3 regions of the Pseudomonas sp. DNDY-54 genome follow, and region 2 is predicted to be linked to each of the others. Evidence: predicted binding sites of a transcription regulator. Region 2 holds the regulator's gene; each other region holds the start of a gene.
The links. The regulator sigma-54, encoded in region 2, starts transcription at its own class of promoters, with help from an activator protein. The targets are predictions, from matches to a motif close to ANTGGCATNNANNTTGCTNT.
Positions count from the first base shown of each region.

Region 1 (3,278 bases), 1.5 Mb from region 2:
TGCCGTAGGCGTGACCTGTCTCGAAGCCGGCCTCGATCAGCTCACCCCAGATATCCGGCAGCTCGTGCAACTGAGCACCGAACAGGTCGATGCGCTGACCGCCGGTGATCTTGGTGTAAAGGTCATATTTCTTGGCGACGGCACCGAGGGCGATCAGCTTGTCCGGCGTGATCTCACCGCCGGCGATGCGCGGCACCACCGAATAAGTGCCGTTCTTTTGCATGTTCGCCATGAAGGTGTCGTTGGTGTCCTGCAGCGGGATCAGGCCTGGATCGGTGATCGGCTGGTTCCAGCAGGACGCGAGGATCGAGCCTACCGCCGGCTTGCAAATGTCGCAGCCAGTGTGGCCGCGGCCGTGTTTGGCCAGCAGCTCATTGAAACTGATGATGCCCTCGACGCGGACGATGCCGTACAGCTCCTGGCGGGTGTGGGCGAAGTGCTCGCACAGGCTCTTGTCGACCTCCACGCCACGGGCGGTCAGCTCATGTTCGAAGACCTGCTTGAGCAGCGCGCTGCAACCGCCGCAGCCGGTGCCGGCCTTGGTCGCGGCTTTCAGCTCACCGAGGTCGGTGATTCCGGCGTCGACCTGGCAGCACACCGCGCCTTTAGTAACGTTGTGGCATGAGCAAATGGTGGCGGTGTCGGGTAGGGCGTCGGCGCCCAGCGTCGGTGCGCCATCGGACAGCGGCAGGATCAGGCTGGACGGATCGGCCGGCAGCTTGATGCCGTTTTGCGCGTACTGCAGCAGGGTGTCGTAATAACTGTTGTCGCCAATCAGCACAGCACCGATGACGCGCTTGCCGTCCTCGGACAGCACCAGACGGCGGTAGCTCGCATTCGCTTCATCAATGAAACGGTAGCTCTTGGCGCCTGACGTGGCGGCGTGTGCATCGCCGATGGAGCCGACATCGACGCCGAGCAGCTTGAGCTTGGTGGACATGTCGGCGCCGCTGAAAGGCTGATGTGGCTCGCCGGTGAGCAGGGCTGCGACGTTACGCGCCATGGTGTAGCCGGGCGCAACCAGGCCGAAGACCATGCCGTTCCAGGATGCGCACTCGCCGATGGCGAAAATCGACGGATCGCTGGTGCGGTAGTCGTTATCGATGACCACGCCGCCGCGCGGTGCTATTTCCAGCTCGGCGCTGCGGGCCAGTGCATCCTGCGGGCGGATACCGGCGGAGAAGACGATCAGGTCGGTTTCCAGATACTCACATCTACCATCAGCGCCCTCGTTGAAGTTCATCCGGTACGCGTATTCCTCACCGATGACGATTTCCTGCGTAGCGCGGGACAGATGCACGCCGACACCCAGCGCCTCGATACGGGCCTTGAGCGCCTTACCGCCTTCCTCGTCCAGCTGCACCGGCATCAGGCGTGGAGCGAACTCCACGACATGGGCTTCCAGGCCAAGCGACTTGAGTGCGTTGGCCGCTTCCAGACCAAGCAGGCCGCCGCCGACCACCACGCCGCGCTTGGCATTGCTGGCGGCGGCGCGAATGGCGTCAAGGTCATCCAGGGTGCGGTAGACCAGACGCGAGTTGCCTTCGGCGCCTGGAATCGGCGGTACGAACGGGTAGGAACCGGTGGCCAGGATCAGCTTGTCGTACGGCTGGCGGCCTTCGCGGGTGACCACTTCCTTGCGCTCACGGTCGATTTCCAGCACCTGCACGCCGAGGTGCATATGCACGCCGTGAGTGGCGTAATAGTCCGCTTCGCACATGGCCAGCGAGTCGGCATCGCGGCCACCGAAGTACTCGGACAGGTGAACGCGATCGTAGGCACGCTGGCGCTCTTCGCCGTACACGTGCAACTGATACTGGCTCAGCGCACCGCGCTCGATCAGCTGCTCGACACAGTGGTGTCCCACCATGCCGTTGCCGATCACGATCAATGTTTCACTCTTGATCGGGGTGATGATTGCGTTCATGCCTGGTCCTCCGTCGATGCCGCGCTACGGCGTCGTCGTACAAAAACAAAAAAGGCGCCTGGAGCTGTCGGGCAGCTCCAGGCGCCTTTGCCTGGTATTCATGGAATGTGGGGGTGATGTGCGAGCGACGTTGCCCGTTGCACCCGTCCCGTGCCATGTGTGGCTGATGGTCTTCGTTGACCGCGGGAAGCTCTGCCGAATCGGTCGGCAGGTGTTGAAGGTGACATAGCAGGTTGCATGCCAGTGGTGGGTGCAGGTGGCAGCGTCCAGGGAACCGCTGCTAGGAACTGGTGGGCTGAAGCCCACCCTACGCAACCTCCGTCTACCGTAGGGTGGGCTTCAGCCCACCAATGATTCCCACAGCCCTCACATCCGTTTCCGCTTGCTGAGGCGCGGCACCGACCCAGAAGGGTGCGGTGCAAGAGACCGGTTCCCCTATTTGGGGCGATATGGCAAACGTTTCGGCCCGAGCCGAACGTTGCGCCCCGGTAGTCGGTCAGTACACGACTTGCCGATGGCAGCGTGCCTATCCTGCTGCTGGCTTTATCAACTGACGAATCGCGGAGATCACGTGAACAAGGTCATCGAACAACCCCTGTTGCTTGGCATGATGCGGCTGATGCAATACCCCGAGCTGGCACAACCGCAGGACTTGCTGAGCTTTATCGAGCGTTGTGTCGAGCGCGGCCTGAGCGGCTTCGACCATGCCGACATCTACGGTGGCGGTGAGTGCGAAGCGCATTTTGGGGCTGCGTTGAAACTGAGCCCGGCGTTGCGTCAACAGATCCAGTTGATCGGCAAGGCCGATATCGTGCCTGCCGATCAGGATCGCTCGCGGTGGAAGGTCAAGCATTACAACACCGAGGCGACCCATCTCGTCGAAGCGGTCGAAGGCACACTCAAGCGGCTCGGCGTCGAGCGTCTGGACGGCTTTCTGCTGCACCGGCCCGACCCCTTGTTGCGCATTCACGAAGTTGCCCGGACGCTGGATGACCTGGTCAGCAGCGGAAAGGTCGGCTGGCTGGGCGTCTCCAATGCGGAGCTGCTGCAGTGTCAGGTCCTGGCGCGCGAGCTGCCGCTACGCTGCAATCAGATCGAGCTGTCCTTGCAGGCTCAAGATTATGCGTGGGATGGCCGTTTGCACGGCCTTGAGGCAGAGGGGTTACAGGTCTTGGCCTGGTCGCCGATGGCGGGTGGCCGTTTCGTGCCAGCGCTGCAGACCGTGCTGGAGGAGGCGGGTGATGCGCTCGGCGCCACGGCCAATCAGGTCGCGCTTGCCTGGGTGCGCAAGTTGCCGGGTTGTCCGGTCCCGATTCTCGGCAGTCTGCGCTGGGAAAGGATTGAAGAAGCC
Region 1 is NZ_CP082271.1:1,936,877-1,940,154, forward strand. Features, by position in the region: gene nirB (nitrite reductase large subunit NirB) at 1-1,927, opposite strand, end outside; gene K4O48_RS09135 (aldo/keto reductase) at 2,535-3,278, shown strand, end outside.
Region 1: the regulator sigma-54 is predicted to act here: its motif matches at 2,153-2,172, upstream of nirB (nitrite reductase large subunit NirB).

Region 2 (3,278 bases):
GAAGGCCTGCTGCAGGAATTTCATATTCATCACATTCGCGACAGCCTGGGCATGAGCCTGTCTGGTGGTGAAAGGCGTCGTGTCGAGATTGCCCGCGCGTTGGCTACCGCACCCAAGTTCATTCTCCTGGATGAACCCTTCGCCGGTGTCGACCCGATCTCTGTTGGCGACATCAAGCAGATCATCCACCACCTCAAGGCCAAAGGAATCGGTGTGCTTATCACCGACCACAACGTCCGCGAGACGCTGGACATCTGCGAAACCGCTTACATCGTCAACGATGGTCAACTGATTGCCGAAGGTGATGCAGAGACGATCCTGGCCAATCAACTGGTCAAAGAAGTTTACCTCGGACACGAATTCAGACTCTGATCCTGCTTTTTTCCACCGAGACGGTCGTCTAGGGCTAGGCAAAGGCTTCTCAAGCAGGCATATAATTTGCTTACGTTGGCGCCAGCTGCGCCAGCGAAATCGGAACAGGCGCGGTTGCGCCGGCAAATAAGGTTCGAAGTCCTCTGCCATGAAACCATCGCTAGTCCTGAAGATGGGCCAGCAGCTGACGATGACTCCGCAGCTGCAACAAGCCATACGATTACTCCAGCTCTCCACCCTCGATCTTCAGCAGGAGATTCAGGAAGCGCTGGACTCCAACCCGATGCTCGAACGCGAAGAGGATGGAGACGACTTCGACAACTCCGATCCAATGGCGGAGTCCGTCGAAAAAAAATCAGAGAGCACCTCCACCGAGACGGCCGAACCAGACGCTCACTATGAGGAGCCCATCAATACGGTGGAGAACCTCGAGGAAGGCGACTGGGGGGACCGCATCCCCGAAGAGTTGCCCGTAGATACCGCCTGGGAAGATATCTACCAGACGAGCGCCAGCAGCCTGCCCAGCAGTGACGACGACGAATGGGATTTCACCAGCCGGACCTCAACGGGCGAAAGCTTGCAAAGCCATTTGCTCTGGCAGCTCAACCTCGCCCCCATGAGCGACACCGATCGTCTCATCGCCGCCACCCTGATCGACTGCATCAACCCTCAGGGCTATCTCGACGAAACCCTTGAAGAGGTGCTTGAGTCATTCGATCCAGAACTGGGAATCGAGCTCGATGAGGTGGAGGTTGTACTGCGCCGCATCCAACAGTTTGAACCGGCCGGTATCGGGGCGCGGGATTTGCGAGAGTGCTTGTTACTGCAGCTTCGCCAGCTTCCCGAGCGAACTCCCTGGCTAAGCGAGGCACTCCGGCTGGTGAGTGATCACCTGGAGATTCTCGGCGGTCGCGACTACAGCCTGTTGATGCGCCGCCTAAAGCTCAAAGAAGACGAGCTGCGCCAGATCATCGATCTGATCCAGACATTGAATCCGCGACCCGGCTCGCAAATCGAAGCGGGTGAGCCGGAATACGTTGTACCCGATGTGATCGTTCGCAAGCACAACGGCCGCTGGCTGGTTGAGCTGAATCAGGATGCCATGCCCCGCCTGCGTGTCAATGCGCAGTACGCCGGTTTCGTCAAACGCGCCGATGCCAGCGCTGACAACACCTTCATGCGCAACCAGCTGCAAGAGGCACGCTGGTTTATCAAGAGCCTGCTAAGCCGCAACGAGACGCTGATGAAGGTTGCCACGCAGATCGTCGAACACCAGCGCGGCTTCTTCGAGCATGGGGATGAAGCCATGAAACCGCTGGTGCTACACGATATCGCGGAGGCAGTAGGGATGCATGAGTCGACGATCTCGCGGGTCACAACGCAGAAATTCATGCATACCCCGCGCGGCATCTACGAGCTGAAATATTTCTTCTCAAGCCATGTCAGCACAGCCGAAGGCGGTGAATGCTCGTCCACAGCGATACGGGCAATCATCAAGAAGCTGGTCGCCGCGGAAAACCCTAAAAAGCCATTGAGCGACAGCAAGATCGCTGGTCTACTGGAGGCACAAGGTATCAATGTTGCACGCCGCACCGTCGCCAAATACCGCGAATCACTCGGTATTGCACCATCCAGCGAGCGCAAGCGGTTGATGTAGATGCCCAGGCGACTTGTTCGATTTCTTTCGGTGGCGGGCGTTTTAGCCCGCCGAATCGCAAGTGGCAGAAAAGGAGATGCAGTATGCAAATCAACATCACTGGCCTTCACTTAGAAATCACAGAAGCCATGCGTGACTACGTTGAGGAGAAGTTCGACCGACTGGAGCGACATTTCGACCGCATCATTGCCGTCCAAGTGATCCTTCAGGTCGAAAAGCTCAAGCAGAAAGCCGAAGCCACACTGCATGTAGCCGGACGCGAAGTCATTGCCAACGCCGAACACAGCGATATGTACGCGGCCATAGATTTGCTTGCCGACAAACTTGACCGGCAACTTATCAAGCACAAAGAAAAACAGCTCGACCATAACCAGGGCTTACTTGCTCGCTGACCCATCATGATCCGAATCGAAAACATTCTGACCCCCGGACGTTCCTTGGTGAACGTCCCGGGTGGTAGCAAGAAACGCGTCCTGGAACAGATCGCTAAGGTGCTCGGCCAGGATCTCCCCGATCTGGACTCGCAGACTATCTTCGAGAGTTTCATTGCCCGCGAGAAGCTTGGCTCAACCGGCTTCGGCAATGGCATTGCCATTCCTCATTGCCGTATGCCTGGCTGTGTATCGCCCCTCAGTGCCGTACTGCGGCTCGACACGCCAGTAGACTTTGATGCCATCGACGGCGCTCCCGTCGATCTGCTGTTTGTGTTACTCGTGCCCGAAGCGGCCACCGACGAGCACCTCGAACTGCTTCGTCAGATTGCTAGCATGCTGGACCGCGAAGAGGTGCGTGAACGCCTGCGGCAGGCCACGTCGGGGCAGGATCTGTATCAAGCCATTGTCGATATTCAAAGCGGTCGCTAGCAGAGCGGTGTTTTGCCGCCCACGCTGAGTGAGGAAGAGACACGTGCCCCAAACCTGCCAACGCTCATCTCTCCCAAGCAGCCTCAAGCGAGGCATCTTGGCCTTCGTGCCACCCACTGCATGCGCCTGATCATCGTCAGCGGTCGCTCCGGGTCCGGCAAAAGCACCGCGCTCAACGTACTTGAAGACAATGGCTTCTATTGCATTGACAATTTGCCCGCCGGCCTTCTGCCGGAACTGGCGGAGCGAGCGCTGCTGCACACGGAGTTGCTGCAGCCACAAGTGGCGGTATCCATCGACGCACGCAATTTACCCAGCCAACTGAAACGATTTCCCGAGCTGCTCGAAGATGTGCGCGCCCGATATATCCAGTGCGACGTGCTGTA
Region 2 is NZ_CP082271.1:3,403,384-3,406,661, forward strand. Features, by position in the region: gene lptB (LPS export ABC transporter ATP-binding protein) at 1-372, shown strand, start outside; gene K4O48_RS15855 (RNA polymerase factor sigma-54) at 521-2,029, shown strand; gene hpf (ribosome hibernation-promoting factor, HPF/YfiA family) at 2,113-2,421, shown strand; gene ptsN (PTS IIA-like nitrogen regulatory protein PtsN) at 2,428-2,892, shown strand; gene rapZ (RNase adapter RapZ) at 3,013-3,278, shown strand, end outside.

Region 3 (3,278 bases), 1.2 Mb from region 2:
GCTCGATGTGGCCCCGTGCGCGGGCTAGCTCGTCGAGCAGGCCGTCCATCAGCACCAGCACCAGCTCATAAGGCGACGCGGAGGCGGCACGCGCCTCAAGGTCTACGGAGCGGTAGCTGTCATAACTGTCGTTGGGGTGATAGCTGTTCATGAGAACAATCCGTTAGCTTGCGATGGGGTTGGCATCGAGAACATTCCGCTGGTCTGCTCCATGCTCTGCATGGTTTGCATCATGGTGGTGAACTGCCGGAGGTAGCGGCTGTAATGGGTGTCGTACTGCTGCTGAAGGTTTTCGAACTGTTCGTCGATGCGGCGCAGGCTCATGTCCAGCGTGTCCATGCGGTTCTTCAGCATGCCGTTGGTGCTGCTGGTGTAGCTGGCGACCGTCTTGTCGATGCTGTCGAGCAGGTTGTCCTTGCCGGTGAACAGCGCCTCGAAACCTTCCGGATCGTTGGCCACGGCGGCCTCAAAACGCGTCGCGTCGATGGTCAATTTGCCGGTGCGGTCAGCGCTGATGCCAAATTCGATCAGGCTCTTGCCGCCAAAGTCGGTGCGCAGCAGGCCGTTCAGCCGGCTCTCGATGGAGCGAATGCTGGAATCACCGGCCAGCGCGCCACGCTTGGCGCTCTCGCCGCCGCTGGCGGTCAGCGAGTCGAAGCTGGTCATCAAGGCATTGAAGGCATCGATAAAGGTCTGCGCCTTGGCCTTGGTGCCGGCTTTGTCCTGGGCGATCACCATGTTCAAAGCCTGCTCGCCGGCTGTGTGGGTCTTAGTGAACGTCACGCTGACGCCCTCGATCACGTTATCGAAGGTGTTACTGGAATTAGTCAGTAGCATGCCCGTCTCGCCACCGAGACGAACCTTGGCGTCCTGAGCTTTGGTCAGTTCGAGCTTACTGGTAATGGAGGCGTCCAACCCGGCACTGGTGCCAGCGGTAGTCAGCGTAATCGCATTGGACGCGCCGGTCGCTTCACTGGACAACACCAACGAGACCTCCCCGTTGCTGCGCACCAGGGTCGCTTGCGTACCAGTGTTGGCTGCATGATTGTTAATGGCCGCCGCCAGTTCTTCCAGCGACTTACTACCATCACCGTCGCTGTCGATGGTGCTCAGGTCGATATCGAATGAAGCGCCAGCCTGGCCTATGGTGAGCTTCCCGGCGCCGATGTCGGCCGAGGTGAGCCCATTTAGCGCGACTTGATGGGCGCTGGCCAGTTGCTCGGTAAAGAAGTCGTAGCTGCCCGGCTGCGCCGTCATGCCAACGGTGGCAGTGGCGTAACCCTCCTGGCTGGAGGTCGCGCTATTGGTCAGCATGCTCGTCGTGCTGCTGTTGAGCTTGGTGATGGCCGACTTGAACGTAGTCAACGACGTGCGCAGCGAACTCAGCGCGTCGCGCTGAGCCTTGTAGCGTGATTCGTTACGGTTAAGCCGATCCAGCGAACCCTGGACTTCGTAAGTGGCCAACTGCGTCGACATCTGTTGTACGTAATCGGAATTTATAGCCATGACCATCCCCTCTTGGATTCTTGTACAGCAAGTTGGATGCCAGTTCTGAAAGCCCCGTATTACGGGCACTTCAGCCAGCAGCATGCAGAAAAAAGGCTTCCGCTACGCGACGCGACAAGGAAACGGGGAAACGCCGTTTCCGCCTGCGCGACGGGCGGAACATCTCTCTGTAAAGGCGACGTCAGAGGCGAGGGAGTTAAAGCGGAGAAGGAAAAGGATTAATTCTTTTCCAAGCAACTGAATAAGTAGCGCCCGCGCCGGCGCAAGTCGGGTCCGCGAAGCGGCGCGATGTGGCAATGCTGGCTGCGGCAGGTCGAGATTCGGGATTGACGTTGGGAATGCTGACGCTTGGAGCCCGTCACGTAGGATGGATGTCGCTTTTCACATCCACCGCTCCGCCCGTGAGGCCCTACACGCTGCCCCGCATCACAAGGCCAGCGCGACGTGCGTTGTTCAGGGTGAAGAGGGAACGTCGAAGGACTGAGCGTCAGTACGCTTGAGGCGAATAGAGCCGGGCGTCTTGCCCACCGGCGAGCAGCTGCTGAAGGATGTCGTGGTGCATGGCGAGCAGCTTGCCGTTGTGCTCGTTGAATTGCTGACACTGCACAGCGAGATCACCGACCTGCTGCCAGTGCTGCTGCAGCGACTCACCGCGCCCGCCCGAACAGCTGGAGAGCAGGCGGCGCATGCCGACACCCGTCGGCTCCAGCCGGAAGGCAGCCAGGACCTTGCTGCGGCGCTGGGCGCGCGCGGCAATGGCTTCGACGCGAACGGTGATCTGCAGATTGATACGGTCGATCTCAGGCACATCGCGTTCCAGCAGGCGGCCGTAAAGCGCCTGCATCAGCTCGCGCAGGGCGAGGTAATCCCCGCAATCCTGCTGCAAATCGTCATCGACGACGGCAAGCAGTTTCTCGCGCTGGCTCACGCATCGCTTCCGCGGTGATAGCTGAGCATGCTGCTCGCCAGCTCGCCCACGTCGGTTGAGATTTCACCGCGCTGCAGGGCTTGCTTGATCGCGGCGACGCGGTCGAGATCGACCTCGGGCATGGCGCGCAGGGCGTCGTGCATCTGTTCCAACGGCAGGCTCTCGGCTTGACGTGCGGCTGGCTGAGCAGCCGGGCGAGCGGCGACCTGACGGGCCGTTGAAAGCTCGGTAGGTGTGACGGAGGCGGGCTTGAAGTGCCGGCTGATTTCCATGATTTTCGTTCCAACTCGGTGGTTACTGCCTAACAAGCGACCGCTCGGGCGGAAACCTTAAATGTTTTTTTGCCGGGGGTGACGGACGGGACCCTTATTGATCCTCACATCGGCGGCTGGCTTGGCCACCACCCCTCACCCCAACCCTCTCCCCGCAAGCGGGGAGAGGGGGCTGGCCGTGCGGGTTATCGACGGCGTGATCAACACGACGCCTTGCCTGTTTCGACTGTCCCACGACGGCGGCGTCCAGTGGTGACACCTAAGTTGACGATCGCTTGCAGGGATTCTGGCGCCGCAAACTGCGCCAACGGGTCAGTGCTTCTGGCAGCTCCCGCCAGCGAGGCGCGAGCGGCCTCGACCAGATCTTGCCTGCCTTACCTTGGGCAGCAACTCCGGTCTGGCCTCCACGCCCCTCACCCACTCCGCTATCACGCCGTACACGCCCCCTCGCCCCTCCGGGGAGAGGGTTGGGGTGAGGGGCCGGGGCCGAGCGAACACGTAAACGCCACACCCACCACCCATTCGTTAGGCAGTCTGATTGCGCCACCAGGTCTGAGCCGCCAAACCATCCT
Region 3 is NZ_CP082271.1:172,346-175,623, reverse strand. Features, by position in the region: gene fliS (flagellar export chaperone FliS) at 1-151, opposite strand, end outside; gene fliD (flagellar filament capping protein FliD) at 148-1,506, opposite strand; gene flgN (flagellar protein FlgN) at 1,994-2,434, opposite strand; gene flgM (flagellar biosynthesis anti-sigma factor FlgM) at 2,431-2,706, opposite strand; gene K4O48_RS00820 (flagellar export protein FliJ) at 3,232-3,278, opposite strand, start outside.
Region 3: the regulator sigma-54 is predicted to act here: its motif matches at 1,531-1,550, upstream of fliD (flagellar filament capping protein FliD).